DNA from 2 places in the Lysinibacillus sp. YS11 genome. Region 1 is predicted to be linked to the other one. Evidence: riboswitches for the same ligand, from Rfam matches in the RefSeq annotation. Region 1 holds a riboswitch; the other holds the start of a gene.
What was found. A riboswitch is a leader RNA that binds a small molecule or an ion and turns the genes downstream of it on or off. The one in region 1 is predicted to bind thiamine pyrophosphate.
Positions count from the first base shown of each region.

Region 2: linked by a shared signal. The riboswitch ahead of thiM (hydroxyethylthiazole kinase) and the one ahead of LBYS11_RS11805 (ABC transporter substrate-binding protein) in region 1 are both predicted to bind thiamine pyrophosphate.

Region 1 covers NZ_CP026007.1:2,388,578-2,396,498, forward strand. The annotation lists gene LBYS11_RS11785 (TatD family hydrolase) at 1-395, opposite strand, end outside; gene LBYS11_RS11790 (ABC transporter ATP-binding protein) at 385-1,134, opposite strand; gene LBYS11_RS11795 (ABC transporter permease) at 1,109-1,882, opposite strand; gene LBYS11_RS11800 (thiamine-binding protein) at 1,882-2,172, opposite strand; gene LBYS11_RS11805 (ABC transporter substrate-binding protein) at 2,174-3,169, opposite strand; TPP riboswitch at 3,323-3,433, opposite strand; gene parC (DNA topoisomerase IV subunit A) at 3,542-5,980, opposite strand; gene parE (DNA topoisomerase IV subunit B) at 5,977-7,921, opposite strand, start outside.
Region 2 covers NZ_CP026007.1:3,411,103-3,419,023, reverse strand. The annotation lists gene LBYS11_RS17105 (cysteine desulfurase family protein) at 1-784, shown strand, start outside; gene thiI (tRNA uracil 4-sulfurtransferase ThiI) at 785-1,993, shown strand; gene LBYS11_RS17095 (alpha/beta-type small acid-soluble spore protein) at 2,139-2,357, shown strand; gene thiE (thiamine phosphate synthase) at 2,428-3,072, opposite strand; gene thiD (bifunctional hydroxymethylpyrimidine kinase/phosphomethylpyrimidine kinase) at 3,062-3,886, opposite strand; gene thiM (hydroxyethylthiazole kinase) at 3,874-4,641, opposite strand; TPP riboswitch at 4,725-4,822, opposite strand; gene mbcS (acyl-CoA synthetase MbcS) at 5,013-6,596, shown strand; gene sppA (signal peptide peptidase SppA) at 6,782-7,795, shown strand; gene LBYS11_RS17065 (RDD family protein) at 7,808-7,921, shown strand, end outside.

The DNA.
Region 1 (7,921 bases):
GCGTCCTCATATACTGCGTGTAACACAATTGGCTTGTCCAGTTCCTTCGCCAATACAACAAAACGCTCTAATAGCGCCACATAGGGACGTTCATCAATCGCTTGCTCTTGTTTTAAATAATAAGGTAGACCCACCTCACCAATAGCAACCATATCATCCTGATGCGAATGAATCCAATCAAATAAAGCTGTCTCATCATTTGGACTTAGTAAAGGCTGTTCAGGATGAAAGCCAAATGCAGCCTTTACTTGCTGATAGCTATTCGATAAACGCAACGTTCTTTCACAAGAGGAAAATTGCATACTAACCGCGATTACAGCTTTCACTTCTTCTAATAAGGAAGGAATTTCCTCATCAGTGTACTGATCCAAATGAATATGCGCATCAATCAACATACATATCACCCTTTTCCTCCTGTAAATACATAAATAATTGTTGCTTTAACGCTGTGAATGCTGCAGAATGTCGAATTTCCTCTTTCCGAGGTCTCTCAAACGGCACGATGATTTCCTTTTTAACGGTAGCTGGACGTTTGGTTAAAACAAGTATGCGATCTGCTAAAAAGAGAGCTTCCTCAATACTATGTGTAACAAATAGAATGGATTTGCGGTACTCTTCCCAGATAGATAAAAGCCATGCTTGCATTTCCAGTCGAGTAAATTCATCCAACGCAGAAAATGGTTCGTCTAAGCATAAAATCGGCTTATCACTGACCATTGCTCGAATAAAGGACACACGCTGCTGCATGCCTCCAGACAGTTCGTTCGGGTAGGCATGGATAAAAGAGGCAAGACCAACCTTTTCTAACCATTCCTTGGCACGTTCAACATTTGGTTTATGTTGTAATTCCTCTACAAGCGTGACATTTTCTACTATTGTACGCCAGGGTAATAGACATGGCTGCTGTGGCATATAGCCAATCGTTCCTTTTTTTTGTTGGATATCCTCTCCATTTAATAAAATGGCTCCTTGGTCAATTGGCGAAACACCACCAATTAATTGAAAAAGTGTACTTTTACCACTGCCTGAAGGACCAACGATGGCCACAAACTCTCCATCCTTGACGTCAAAAGAAAGTTGATCAAGGACTTTGAGCGCATCGAAGGATTTAGCGATGTTTTGAATGCTGAGCATGATAGCCTCTTCCCTTCACCATGAATTTTTCAATTAAACGAATACCACTAAACAATAGTAAGCTCAAGAGAACAATCGCAAAAATTGCCACAAATACGCGATCCGTACGGAAGGAGGATTGGGCTAGGGTCATGTAAACACCAATACCCTTTTTTGCACCAAGCCACTCCGCAATCACAGCCCCCATCACACTATATGTAGCCGCAATTTTAATGCCTGAAAAAATAGCGGGATAGGCATAAGGCCATTCCAGCTTCCAAAAGGTTTGTGCCCTTGTAGCACCAACCATGGCAAAATAATGCTTTAATTCTGGAGCAGTTTGTCTAAATCCATCCATCGCTGCAATGACAATCGGGAAAAAGCACACAAGACAGATAATGATAAGCTTCGGTAATAAGCCAAAGCCAAACCAAATAATAAGGAGCGGTGCCAAGACTAGAATAGGAACATTCTGCGACATAATAAGAATTGGATAAAACAGTTCTCGAATAAATGTAAATCGATGCAACACTATTGCCACCGTTAGCCCACAAGCGATGCCAATGGCTAATCCTAGTAGAGCTAATTGTACTGTAGCGAATGCATGTGGTAGAAAGGTTTGATACGACTGGATGGCTTCTGACAAAATACTACTTGGTGTGGGTACTAACCAATGAGGAACTTCAGCAAACCGCACGATTAGTTCCCATATGAACAAGAGGAAGGCGATAAAAATTATCGTCCTTCCCTTCTGTAATGCACGTTTCATTACTGATATTTCTCCGTTAATGTATCCATCGTAATACCCGTTGGCTGATATAAAATTTTCACTTGTGTAATGACATTAATGGCACCAAGTTCGATCATCTTCTCATTCATTTTTTCAATGATTTGGAGCAATGTTGAAAGCTCACCCTCCATCGTTGTTTCCAATGGATGTACCTCATATTTCACCCCAGAAGCATCGATCACCGCAATTGCTGCATCGACATATGGTATAACATCTTCATATTTCTCTGTCTTCGGAATGATTTGTACACTGATTAATGAATTTGCCATCTTATTTGGCCTCCTTTTTAGGTAAGAAATCATTAGTAAAGGCTTTTTTCGCATCAAATTCGCCCTCTAATACTTGATTGCTAGACATCCATTTCGCGTAATTTTCCCACACAGAAAGCTTTTGCTCTCCCCATTGCTTGGCATCATCCTGATATTTATCAGCCAGCCATTCCTGACTTTTATGCACTAACGCTTTATCTAAATCAGGGGCCGCTTCGATTAAAATATCAGCCGCTTCACTTGGGTTTTCAATTGCGTATTCATAGCCCTTCGATGCAGCTGCCACAAAGGCTTTGACTACATCCGGGTTGTCCTGTATCATTTTTTCATTTGTAGCTAAAACTGGCGTATAATAATCCAATTGATCACTATAATCTGTAAGATATAGCATATTAATCTTTTCCCCACGCAGCTCAGCCTCAATCCCAGTCCATGCATAATAAATCCAAGCAAAATCTATATCTTTTTCCATCATTGTGAAGAAATCTAAATCCCCTGCATTGACGATATCTAGCTTATTAATATCTGCCTTTTCTTTTTGCATGAGTGATTGTAAAACGGCTTGCTCTAATGGTGCGCCCCAACCACCATAGGTTTTACCTTCAAAATCCTTTGGTGATGTAATGCCCTTCGAAGCAATAGAAGCAAAGCCAGATGTATTATGCTGTATAATTGCTGCGATGGAGACCAGCGGCACATCTTGGACTCGTGCCTGTGTTATGCCTTCCTGATAGCTCACGCCAAAATCCGCCTTTCCAGAAGCAACAAGCTGATCTGCGCCCGCCTCACCAGGCATAATAATATCAACATCTAAACCCTGTTCCTCAAAATAACCGAGTTTTTTGGCAACATATAGTCCTGTATGATTTGTATTCGGCGTCCAATCCAGTACCACAGACACCTTTTTCAGCTTGTCTGCAGCCTGCTTGTCATCCTTGTCACTACAGCCTACTAATGTCAATAGTGCTGCCAATAAAATAAAAAACCATTTTTTCATGCGAAAGCCTCCCAGTTTGTAATATGAAAGTGTTCATGAATGAATGTTGTCACCAGAAGAAAGCGTATACAATGTTGGCAAGCTGTTGCTTGAAAACATAAAAAAACGCCTAGGATTCCTCCCAGACGTATTGCAATCAATCTTCAAAACTTTGCTTTTTGAATAGATGTTCCCTACGCTGGTACGAGCCAAATCAGGTTCAAAGGGTCAGCGTCTACCGGACACAATCTCAGCTAGCAATTACTAGCCCCCCTACATTCTTTCGCTATGAACTTTTCGATGATTATTATACCCATAGTTTCACTTAAATGACAAGGTGCTATTTTTGAATAGAGCTTAAAGCCCAGCGCTCCTAAGAGGCTGGGCATGCTTTTAGCTTGGTTTCTGTTCTTTTTTGGCTGTTACAACATGAGAAATTGCTCCATCTGTTGCAATATCCACTTTAAATGAACCATTGGAATGGCGATCCGCACGAGACAATGCTTGTACGTCAATCATCTCTTGAACACCTTTTTCAGTTTCAATCACAACCTGCTCCTCGTCTGTTGCTTGAACAACTGCCACAATTCGGTGAGGGTTTGCTTTTAACTCTGTTAATACTTTTAGTCCACGTTTTGCACGACTTGCTACTTCAACTTCAGCGACATTCATTTTCTTCACGGCCCCACGCTGTGTCACAATCACTACATAGTGGGTAACATCAGGCTGTAATACATTGACTCCAACTAAGGCTTCTCCATCTTTTAGTGTGATCCCTTTCACACCACCTGTTTTCACACCTGTCACAGGTAGTTCCTCCATTGGGAAACGAATCGCATAGGCTGTATCCGTTGTGAGCATCAGCTCCACGTCATCTGTTACAAATGATGCATAGATCATCGCATCACCAGCCTTGACATTCATCGTTTTAATTGGCTTTGAATAACGCGTTACCGCATAGTCTGCGAGTGGTGAGCGCTTAATTTGGCCATCTTTTGTGGCTGTGAAGACATACGTATTTGGTTGGTCAAATGTTTCGAAACCATAAACCGCAATAATCGATTCATCTTCCCCTGTTGGTACAATACTTGAAATATGCTGGCCGAGATCCTTCCAGCGTATATCAGGCAGCTCATGAACAGGCTGATAAATATAATTGCCTCGATTTGTGAAAAGCAGTAGATGGTGCTGTGTATTTAAGTTTGCTTCATACAATAAATAATCTGAATCCTTCATGGCAAAATCTTGCCCGTTTGAAGCGGCATGAGAACGTGTGGATGTACGTTTAATATAACCATCCTTCGTTACTGTTACGACAACCTCTTCACTTGGCACAAGGACATCCAATGTAATTTTAATTTCTTCAATTTCTTGCTCAATCTTCGAGCGGCGAGGCTCTGTAAAGCGTTTCTTAATATCTAGCAACTCTTGTTTAATAACACGCACAAGCTTAGCCTCACTTTGCAGAATCCCCTCTAGCTTCGCAATTAGCTTATTTAACTCGTCCTGTTCCTGACGAAGCTCTGTAATATCCGTATTCGTTAAACGATATAATTGCAGGCTTACAATGGCCTCTGCCTGTACCTCTGTAAAATCAAACTTTGCTTGTAAATTAAGCTTCGCATCCTTCTTATCATTTGAAGAACGAATCGTCGCAATGACTTCATCTAAAATGGAAAGGGCTTTAATTAATCCATCTACAATATGGGAACGATCCTTTGCCTTTTGCAAATCATAAATAGAACGGTTTGTTACCACTTCTTTTTGATGGGCAATATACGCATCTAGCAATAATGGCAATGTCATCATCGTTGGACGACGATTATGAATGGCAATCATATTAAAATTATAAGCTACCTGTAAATCCGTTGTTTTAAACAAGTACTGTAAAATTCCTTGTCCTGGTACATCCTTTTTCAGCTCAATTACGACACGTAAGCCTGTACGGTCTGATTCATCTCGAATTTCTGCAATGCCTTCTAGTCGTTTATCTACACGTTGCTCATCAATTTTTTTCACAAGATTCGCTTTATTTACATCATATGGTAACTCAGTGATAACAATTTGCTCTTTACCACCCTTAATTGGTTCAACAACTGCTTGTGCACGGACGATGATTTTACCACGACCTGTTTCATACGCCTTTTTAATGCCATCAACACCTTGAATGATTCCACCCGTTGGGAAATCAGGTCCTTTAATCACCGTCATCAATTCATCTACAGTAACATTAGGCTTGTCTAAGCGCATCAACACAGCATCCAGTACTTCATCTAAGGCATGTGGCGGAATATCTGTCGCATAACCAGCGGAAATTCCTGTAGAGCCATTGACTAAAAGGTTAGGAAAACGTGCTGGTAATACAGTTGGCTCCATATCCTGATCATCAAAGTTTGGCACAAATTCGACCGTTTTCTTGCCAATATCTCGTAGCATTTCAGCGGCAATAGCTGATAGTCTCGCCTCTGTATAACGCATTGCAGCTGGAGGATCGCCATCTACCGAGCCATTGTTCCCGTGCATCTCAATAAGCATATGACGTGCCTTCCAGTCCTGACTCATCCGTACCATCGCTTCATACACAGAGCTATCGCCGTGCGGATGATAGTTACCAATTACATTACCCACTGTTTTTGCGGATTTACGGAACGGCTTATCATGTGTGTTGCCTTCCGTAAACATCGCATATAAAATACGGCGCTGTACTGGTTTAAGACCGTCACGTGCATCAGGCAACGCGCGGTCTTGAATAATATATTTACTATAGCGACCAAAACGGTCACCCATTACTTCTTCTAACGGTAAATCTTGAAACTTTTCTGTACTACTCATGCTTGGTCCTCCTCTTGTTGGATGAATTCATTCTCTAAAATGTTAGAATCATCCTCCATACCGAAGTCTACATTGGCTTCGATCCATTTACGACGTGGTTCCACCTTATCACCCATTAACGTCGTGACACGTCTCTCCGCTCGTGCACCATCCTCGATTGTGACACGAATCAATGTCCGTGTTTCAGGGTTCATCGTTGTGTCCCACAGTTGGTCTGCATTCATCTCACCAAGACCTTTATAGCGCTGTAATATGTAACCCTTTCCAACCTTCTTGATGGCCTTTTGTAAATCACTTTCTGTCCAAGCATATTCAATGACTTCTTTTTTCCCTGTACCTCTTGAGACTTTATAAAGCGGCGGTAGTGCGATATAGACTTTCCCAGACTCAATGAGCGGACGCATATAACGATAGAAGAATGTTAATAGCAAGACTTGAATATGTGCCCCATCCGTATCCGCATCGGTCATGATGACTACTTTATTGTAGGCAGAATCCTCCACCGCAAAATCCGTACCAACACCTGCCCCAATCGCATGGATAATCGTTGAAATTTCTTCGTTTTTCATAATATCCTGTAGCTTGGCTTTTTCTGTGTTGATTACTTTCCCGCGCAATGGCAGAATCGCTTGGAATGTACGGTCACGACCTTGTTTAGCAGAGCCACCCGCAGAATCACCCTCGACTAAATACAGCTCATTTTTTGCCGCATTACGTGACTGAGCTGGCGTTAATTTTCCAGATAAAATCGTACTACCCTTTTTGTTTTTCTTGCCATTTCGTGCATCCTCACGCGCTTTACGAGCTGCTTCACGCACTTGCTGCGCTCGAATCGCTTTACGAACAAGAGAAGCTGATAACTCTGCATTTTCCTCTAGCACATACAAAATTTGCTCAGACACTACACTATCTACTGCAGAACGAGCTTCACTTGTCCCAAGCTTGCCCTTTGTTTGTCCTTCAAATTGCAGTAAATGCTCAGGGATACGAACAGACACGATCGCTGCTAAGCCCTCACGAATATCTGTCCCCTCAAGGTTTTTATCTTTGTCCTTTAATAGGCCAATTTTTCTTGCATATTCATTAAAGACACGTGTCAATGCTGCCTTTGCACCCGTTTCATGTGTACCACCATCACGTGTACGGACATTATTAACGAATGATAAAATCGTTTCTGAATAACCATCGTTATACTGGAAAGCGAACTCTACTTCGATTTCATCCTGTACGCCTTCTACATATTTTACTGGATGAAGGACATCTTTTTCCTCATTCAAATACGCAACGAAAGCCTCGATGCCATTCTCATAAAAGAACACATCGCTCTTGCCTTCCTCGCGCTCATCAATTAATTCAATTTTTAAGCCCTTTAATAAAAAGGCTGATTCACGTAATCGTTCTGCTAACGTATCATAATTGAATTTTGTGACAGAGAAGATCGTTTCATCTGGTAGGAAATGAACAAGCGTTCCTGTCTGCTTGGTCTGCCCAATATTTTCAAGTGTTGTGACAGGCTGTCCACCATGTTCAAAGCGTTGACGATACTTTTTACCATCGCGATGGATTGTCACCTCTAAAAATGTTGAGAGCGCATTCACAACGGAAGAACCAACACCATGTAAACCTCCACTTGTTTTATAGCCACCTTGACCAAATTTACCACCAGCGTGTAGCACTGTAAAAATAATTTCTGGTGTCGGTTTGCCCATTTTATGCATACCGGTTGGCATCCCACGGCCAAAGTCGCGCACACTCATACTTTGATCTTTATGAATTGTGACAATAATATGAGATCCAAAGCCAGCCAGTGCTTCATCCACCGCATTATCTACGATTTCATACACAAGGTGATGAAGTCCACGGCCATCCGTAGAACCGATATACATGCCAGGTCGTTTGCGTACCGCTTCTAATCCTTCTAATACTTGTATAGCGTCATCA
Region 2 (7,921 bases), 1.0 Mb from region 1:
CGATCGAAGAGGTGTGATTTCTCTAGATGAGCTTCGTACTAAAATACGAAAAGAAACAATTTTAGTTAGCATCATGCATGTGAATAATGAAATGGGTGCAATTCAGCCTATTAAGGAAGCAGCAAAAATGATTCATGAAATGAGTCGTGCTGCCTTTCATGTTGATGCTGTGCAAAGCTTTGGGAAATTAGCAATATCCTTTAAAGAAGAAGGACCTGACTGTATTTCTATCTCTGGTCATAAAATTCATGGCTTTAAAGGCTCAGGAGTGTTAGCATTCCGTAAACCCATAAGATGGCAGCCCTTTGCTCTTGGTGGAGGTCAGGAATTTGGTATGCGTAGTGGTACTGTAGCAGTTCCGCAAGCTGTTGCTTTAGCGAAAGCGGCTCGACTTGCTGTTGAAACAATGAACGAACGCACAAATAAATACCGTCAATGGCACGATGAAATCCGAACTCAGCTAGAAAGTTATGGCGAAGCAGTCCATGTTTTATCAACGCCACAGGGAGCTGCGCATATTGTGTCATTTAGTGTTCGTGATTTAAAAGGGGAAGTCATTATTAATGCTATGCAAAAACGTGGTGTCATTGTGTCGACATCAAGTGCATGTTCTTCCAAGCAAACGAAAACAAGTCATGTCGTCGAGGCGCTTCACCTTGATGAGCATTATAAAAAAGGCGTGATTCGCCTTAGCTTTGGCGCACATAACACAATAGAAGATATAGAAAACTTTAAACAAGTACTAGCAGAAGTAATGTTGGAACTCAAAGGAGAAAAAAAGTAAATGATTTGGAAAGAAATTTTAATTAGATATGGTGAGCTTTCTACAAAAGGTCGCAACAAAATGGATTTTATCCGCCGTTTACGTGAAAATATTCGTCATGCCTTTGCAGATTTAGGACAACTGCATATTCGCACAGAACGTGACCGTATGTTTATTGCCATAGAAGACGAAGCACAAATGCAAATGCTAATTACAGGTTTACCTAAAATTTTTGGTATTCAATCATTTAGCCCTGTCGCTGCATGCGAAAAAGATATGGACAGTATGAAAAAGCTCGCTATCACTATTATGGAGACATTTAAAGATGAGCCACATACATTTAAAGTAGAGGTAAAACGTACTGATAAAACATTTCCTTTAGAATCTCATGCCATCCAACGTGAGATCGGTGGCTATGTTTTACCACAATTTCAAAATTTATCTGTTAAAGTGAAGCAGCCTGATATTGAGCTACGTGTAGAAGTTCGCCATGATGCAACTTATATGATGGCACAAGTCATTCCTGGTGCAGGTGGAATGCCTGTAGGATCAAATGGCAAGTCTTTATTAATGCTATCTGGCGGTATTGATAGCCCTGTCGCAGGTTATTTAATGATGAAGCGTGGTGTGCGATTAGAGGCAATTCACTTCTTTAGTCCACCTTATACAAGCCAAAATTCATTGGAAAAAGTTAAGGTGCTTGCCAATGAATTAACAAAATTTGGTGCTAGTATTCGCTTGCATGTCATTCCTTTTACTGAAATACAAGTTCTTATTAAAGAAAAAGTACCTTCTAATGTATCGATGACGACAACACGCCGAATGATGTTGAAGGTTGCTGATCAGGTGCGTGAGGAAATTGGTGCACTTGCTATTGTAACGGGCGAAAGTCTTGGACAAGTGGCGAGTCAAACGCTTGAAAGTTTAACAGCAATAAACGCAGTAACAAATACACCTATCCTTCGTCCGCTGATTTCAACTGATAAATTAGAGATTATTGATATTGCAGAAAAAATCGGCACATACGAAACATCTATTCAGCCATTTGAAGATTGCTGCACGATTTTTACACCAGCAAGTCCAAAAACAAAACCGAAGCTTGAAAAGGTTGAGCATTATGAAAGCTTCTCTGACTTTGATGAATTGATCGAGCGAGCAGTGAAGAATCGCGAGGTCTATATTTTCCCTAAGAAAGAAGAACAACAAGATAAATTTGCAGATCTACTATAAGGATTCAAAAGCCGTCTCAAAGCCCATTTTGAGACGGCTTTTTTGTATGGATATTGTTATTCCAATAGAGGTACAATTTACCTCTAAATTTTTTGTATTAAAAATCTAATATCGCACATTCTATATTCACAAGGAGGTGAGAAACATGGCTTCAAACAACAACCGTAGTTCAAACCAGCTTGCAGTACCTGGTGTACAACAAGCACTAGATCAAATGAAATACGAAATTGCACAAGAATTTGGTGTTCAATTAGGAGCTGAAGCTTCAGCTCGTGCCAACGGTTCCGTTGGTGGTGAAATCACTAAACGTCTTGTACAAATGGCAGAATCTCAATTAAAAGGTATGCCAAACAACAACCAATAAATGCTGATTAAGCATTTATAAACTTAAAACCAGTGACCGTAAAAGGCACTGGTTTTAGTTTGTTTATTGATCATTTATTTATACGAGATAAGGATCTAAATGTAGCTACTGTATGATCAACATCTTTGCTTTGACAAATAGCTGAAATAACAGCAACACCATCAACCCCCGTTTGAAATACAGAATGTACATTTGTGAAATTTATTCCACCAATTGCTACAATTGGTAATTCAGGATGTAATGAATGTGCCTCCTGTAAAAAAGATGTACCACATGGTGGTTGTGCATCACTTTTAGAGGATGTTGGAAAGATTGGACCGATACCAACATAATCAGCTTGATGGTTAATAGCTATTTGCAATTCTTCCTCGCAATGGACAGATACACCAAGAATCATGTTCCCGATTCTTTTACGTGCTACACTTACAGGTAAATCATCTTGTCCGATATGAACACCATCAGCTCCTAGTCGTATCGCTAGATCAACATCGTCATTAATGATAAAGGGCACATGATAGTGATGACATAGTTTTTGACATTGGCGTGCAAATTGTTCATAGGCAAGTCCTGTTAACGCGTGAGGACCTTTTTCACGAAATTGAAACATTGTAATGCCTGCTTGCAAGGCTTTTTCTAGGATATAGATAGGTTGTTCTTGAGGAGGAACATTGCTCGTACCCATAATAAAATAAAGCTCCAAATCCTCACGTTTCATGAATAATCACCTCACAGCCTTCCTTATACTGTTGATAAGCAAAATGATTAGTGGGTCCATGACCATTTCCAATCGATAAATTAAACATAATAGCTAATTGGATAAATTTTTTAGCTTCTATAATGGCATTTTCCAGAGCAAATCCTTGTCCAAGAAAAGCAGTAAGTGCTGCGGAAAATGTACATCCAGTACCATGCGTATTTTTTGTTTGGATTCGTGGAGACTGCAAAGAAAAAGAACGTCCATTTTTGCAAAATACATAATCAATGGCATAAAGTGGATCTGCTAAATGACCACCTTTAATGATGACACATTGTACACCTAGCTGTAACAAGCTTTGAGCTACTTCTTTCATATCTTCAAAATGATGAATAGATCTCCCAGTAAGTGTCTCTGCCTCGGGTATATTGGGCGTAACAACCGTAGCAAGTGGTAATAAAGTTGAGCGTAAGGCATCGATAGCTTCTTGCTGTAATAGGCTTTCCCCACCTTTTGCAATCATCACCGGATCAACAATCAGTGGAATGTTTAGCTCCCTGATCTTGTGTGCAATTGCTTTGATAATTTCTGAGGAATAAAGCATTCCTGTTTTAATCGCAGCGATTGGAAAATCTTCTACTAAGGCCTCTAATTGTTTTTTTATAAAGGAAACGTCAATAGGGCAAACACCTGTTACACCCAAAGTATTTTGAGCAGTTAGAGCAGTAATAACAGAAGTACCGAACACTTCTAATTCCTGAAATGTTTTTAAATCAGCCTGTATACCCGCGCCACCACCACTATCTGAGCCAGCGATTGTTGTTACAATATGCATGAAGCTGCACCATCCTTTGATAAGCGATGTATAGCATTGAGTAAGGCTATTTGAAAATCACCAATGTCTGCAGTAAATGCGGATGCCAGTACACCTGCTTTTTTATAGTAAGTAAGTGTTTCTGTTAATTGTTGGTAAGGATTATGGCTTACACTATAGGCTGCGCCACAAATTGCGCTAAGTAAACAACCTGTACCCGTTACTTCCGTCATTTGTGGATGACCACCAGCGATCCATTGGCTATGCTTGCCATCAGTTATAAAATCGCGTTCTCCTGTGACAATAACAATGCATTGATAGCGTTGAGCCAATGATGTGGCTTCTAATTCCATAGCGATAGTGCCATGACCACTATCGACACCTTTTTGTTGCCAATTTACACCAACTATTGCTGCTAGCTCGCCGAGATTACAGCGAATCACGGCAAAGTGTATGTTTTCCAGTAAGTATCTTACGGTTTCCTTACGATAAGTTGTGGCTCCAACTCCGACAGGATCTAAAATAACAGGAATACCAAGTTTATTGGCTTTTTCACCTGCTAATAACATGGCACTTTTTGTGCGATCATTAAGTGTTCCAATATTAATTAATAATGCTTGAGCAATGGCCACCATCTCCTCTACCTCTTGGTAGTCATCGGCCATTACTGGTGAAGCACCTATCGCTAATAAACCATTTGCTTGAAAATTTGCCACTACATAATTGGTTATACAATGGATAAGTGGTTGCTGTTGACGAATTGTTTGAAAAATCATTGTAGTCCTCCTTTAGGGATGGACGTAAGCATGCAAAAAAGGCTCTTTTTGTGTAAAAATGCACGAAAAGAGCCTTTCATCTGAAAACGATGTTTATTGCTCCCTACGTCAGTATTAACTAACAGGTTCAAAGGGTCAGGTTTTACCTTCTCAACTCTTACGAGTCCCCCTGCAATCTTGCTTTTAGTTGACCAAAATGTACCATACTTTTCATTTGTATTCAATAGCAAGTTTTCCTATAGATAAAATGTGACCGATGCCATATAGGAGGGTATGATAGTTGTCATGACTTTACCGAAATTAAGCACAAACCATTGAAAATGCTGAAAAAAGAGTTTTATAATGTGTCATAACAAAAGGGGGCAATTGCCATGAAAAGACAAGATTTAGTTGCACCAGAATGGTATAACATAGTAGAGGAAATTGAAAAATATGCTCAGGATGCAGCCAAAAATGCTTTAATCATTTATGAAGAAAACCAAGACATCCAATGTATTACATATGCACATTTATTGGAAAAAGCGAATCAAGCAGCACATGTATTCACCAAGCAAGGTTTAAAGAAAGGTGATGTCATTTTAGTAATGGTACCACGTTCGGTTGAAGCATATATTGTGTATATTGCTGCATTGAAAGCGGGTTTAACTATTATTCCAAGTTCTGAGATGTTAAGAACAAAGGATATTGAGTATCGAATTCATCATGCAAATGCTAAAGCAGTTATTGCATTTGAACCCTATATTGAACAGTTCGATAAAGTGGGAAATTTACAAGACATACCGCAATTTGTCATAGGGAATGCACATGAACCTTGGCAGAACATACTTGAAAAAATGAATAATCAACCTACAACCTACATAAATCCTATCCCAACAAAAAGCACAGACAATGCATTTTTAGCCTATACAAGCGGAACAACAGGAAATCCAAAAGCAGCAGTGCATACGCATAGTTGGGGCTATGCTCATTTACGAACAACAGCACCACATTGGTTGGGTGTACAAGAAAATGATATTGTTTGGGCGACTGCAGCACCAGGGTGGCAAAAATGGATTTGGAGTCCATTTCTAGCTACTTTAGGCAGTGGTGCTACTGCATTTGTCTACAAAGGTAAATTTGAAGCAGCTTCTTATTTAGCATTGCTTGAGAGATTCAAAATCAATGTACTATGCTGTACACCAACTGAATATCGTTTTATGGCAGCGCTTGAAAATTTACATGAATATGATTTAAGTGCAATTCGCCAAGCTGTATCAGCTGGTGAGCCATTAAATAGTGAGGTTATTAGAGTATTCTTGGAAGCATTCAAATTACAAGTGCGAGATGGCTATGGACAAACGGAAAATACATTATTGGTAGGCACAATGGTAGGGATGGAAGCGAGAGTTGGGTCTATGGGAAAACCTACTCCTGGCAACACTGTTGAAATTATTAATGATTTGGGCAAACCTGTTACAATCGGAGAAGTTGGTGATATTGCTGTTCATCGCGAAACGCCAGCACTCTTTAAAAAATATTTAAATGATCCTGAACGTACAAATTTACAATTTCGTGGGGATTGGTATATTACAGGAGATCGTGCCTATAAAGATGAAGATGGCTACTTTTGGTTTGACGGACGAGGAGACGATGTTATTATATCCTCAGGCTATACAATTGGCCCTTTTGAAGTAGAGGATGCTTTAATGAAACATCCAACTGTAAAAGAGGCTGCTGTTATAGCGAGCCCTGATAAAGTAAGAGGAAATATTGTCAAAGCATTTATTGTTCTGCGCAATGGTGAAAAAGGTGATGGAGCGCTTATTCAAACACTCCAAAGTCATGTTAAATCATTGACCGCTCCTTATAAATATCCACGTGCTATTGAATTTGTAGAGGAACTACCAAAAACATCTTCTGGGAAAATTAGACGTGTCGAATTACGGCAACAAGAAATCAAACACCTCCAATTATAATCATTTCCTAGGAAATAATGTCGAAAATCAAAGTTCATCAAAGGTATGGACTTTGATTTTTTTATTTTTTTAGGTAAGGTAATATGAGGAAATACATAGCTTAAAGCTTTTTGTGTTTAATTATTGCAAAAAAATGAAACAAATTGGCAAGTCATACGTATTACGTGTTGAGGAGGCGGAAAGACATGAATGTAAAAAGGTGGGTTGCTTTAGTAGTGGCTGGTGTTCTTTTACTATTTTCGTTAGGAATTAATACCATTTTTGCGCTATTTAAAGCAGATTTCCTAGGTAATTTTGATAGCTTAATGGCAGGTAATAGCTTAGATGTATATGAAAATGTTATTGAAGGGGAGAATTTTGATAAGCGAATTGCTTATTTAAAGGTAGATGGAACGATTCAAGATATCGGCTCAAGTACATTGTGGCAACCAGTTGCCTATGATCATCAATTTTTCTTAGAACAATTGGATAATATTTTATATGATGAGTCCATACAGGGTGTTGTTTTAAGCGTTAATTCACCAGGTGGTGGTGTAAAGGAATCTGCAGATATCTATAAAAAGCTACTAAAAATAAAAGAAGAACGACAAATTCCAATTTATGTATCAATGGATTCTATGGCAGCTTCAGGTGGTTATTATATTTCTGCACCAGCAGATAAAATATTTGCCCATCGTGATACAATAACAGGCTCTATTGGTGTCATCATGCAATCAATTAACTATCAAGAGCTGGCTGAAAAAGTAGGAGTCAAATTTGAAACGTTTAAATCGGGAGAGCATAAAGATATGCTAAGTCCAATGCGTGAAGTGACAGCAGAGGAACGTGCAATGATGCAAGATATGATTAATGAAACGTACGAAGAATTTGTAGATATTGTAGAGCAGGGACGTAATATGTCTGAAGCAGAAGTGAAGAAGGTTGCAGATGGTCGTATTCTTGGCGGTACAAAAGCACTTGAAGCAGGGTTAATTGATGAAATTGGTGATGAAGAAGCGGCCATTGCAGCTCTTCGTGAGGATTATGGACTTGAAGATGCAGCTTTATTTGAGTATTCATACGATATGGGTGGCTGGCAATCGTACGTAGGTATGAAAATTGGCTCCATGTTCGGTCCCTCTGCCGAAGAAAAAATGCTAATGAAAATCATGACGGACTATAGCGCTCCGAAAATGATGTATCTATATGGGGAATACTAAGGGGGGAGCACAATGACAAACGATGAAATTGTTATGCAAGGTTCACCCTCATTGGAAAATGGCTTCTATATAAACACTTCAGGAAAATCAGCACATGAAAAAAACTATGCATTAAAAACTGCTGGT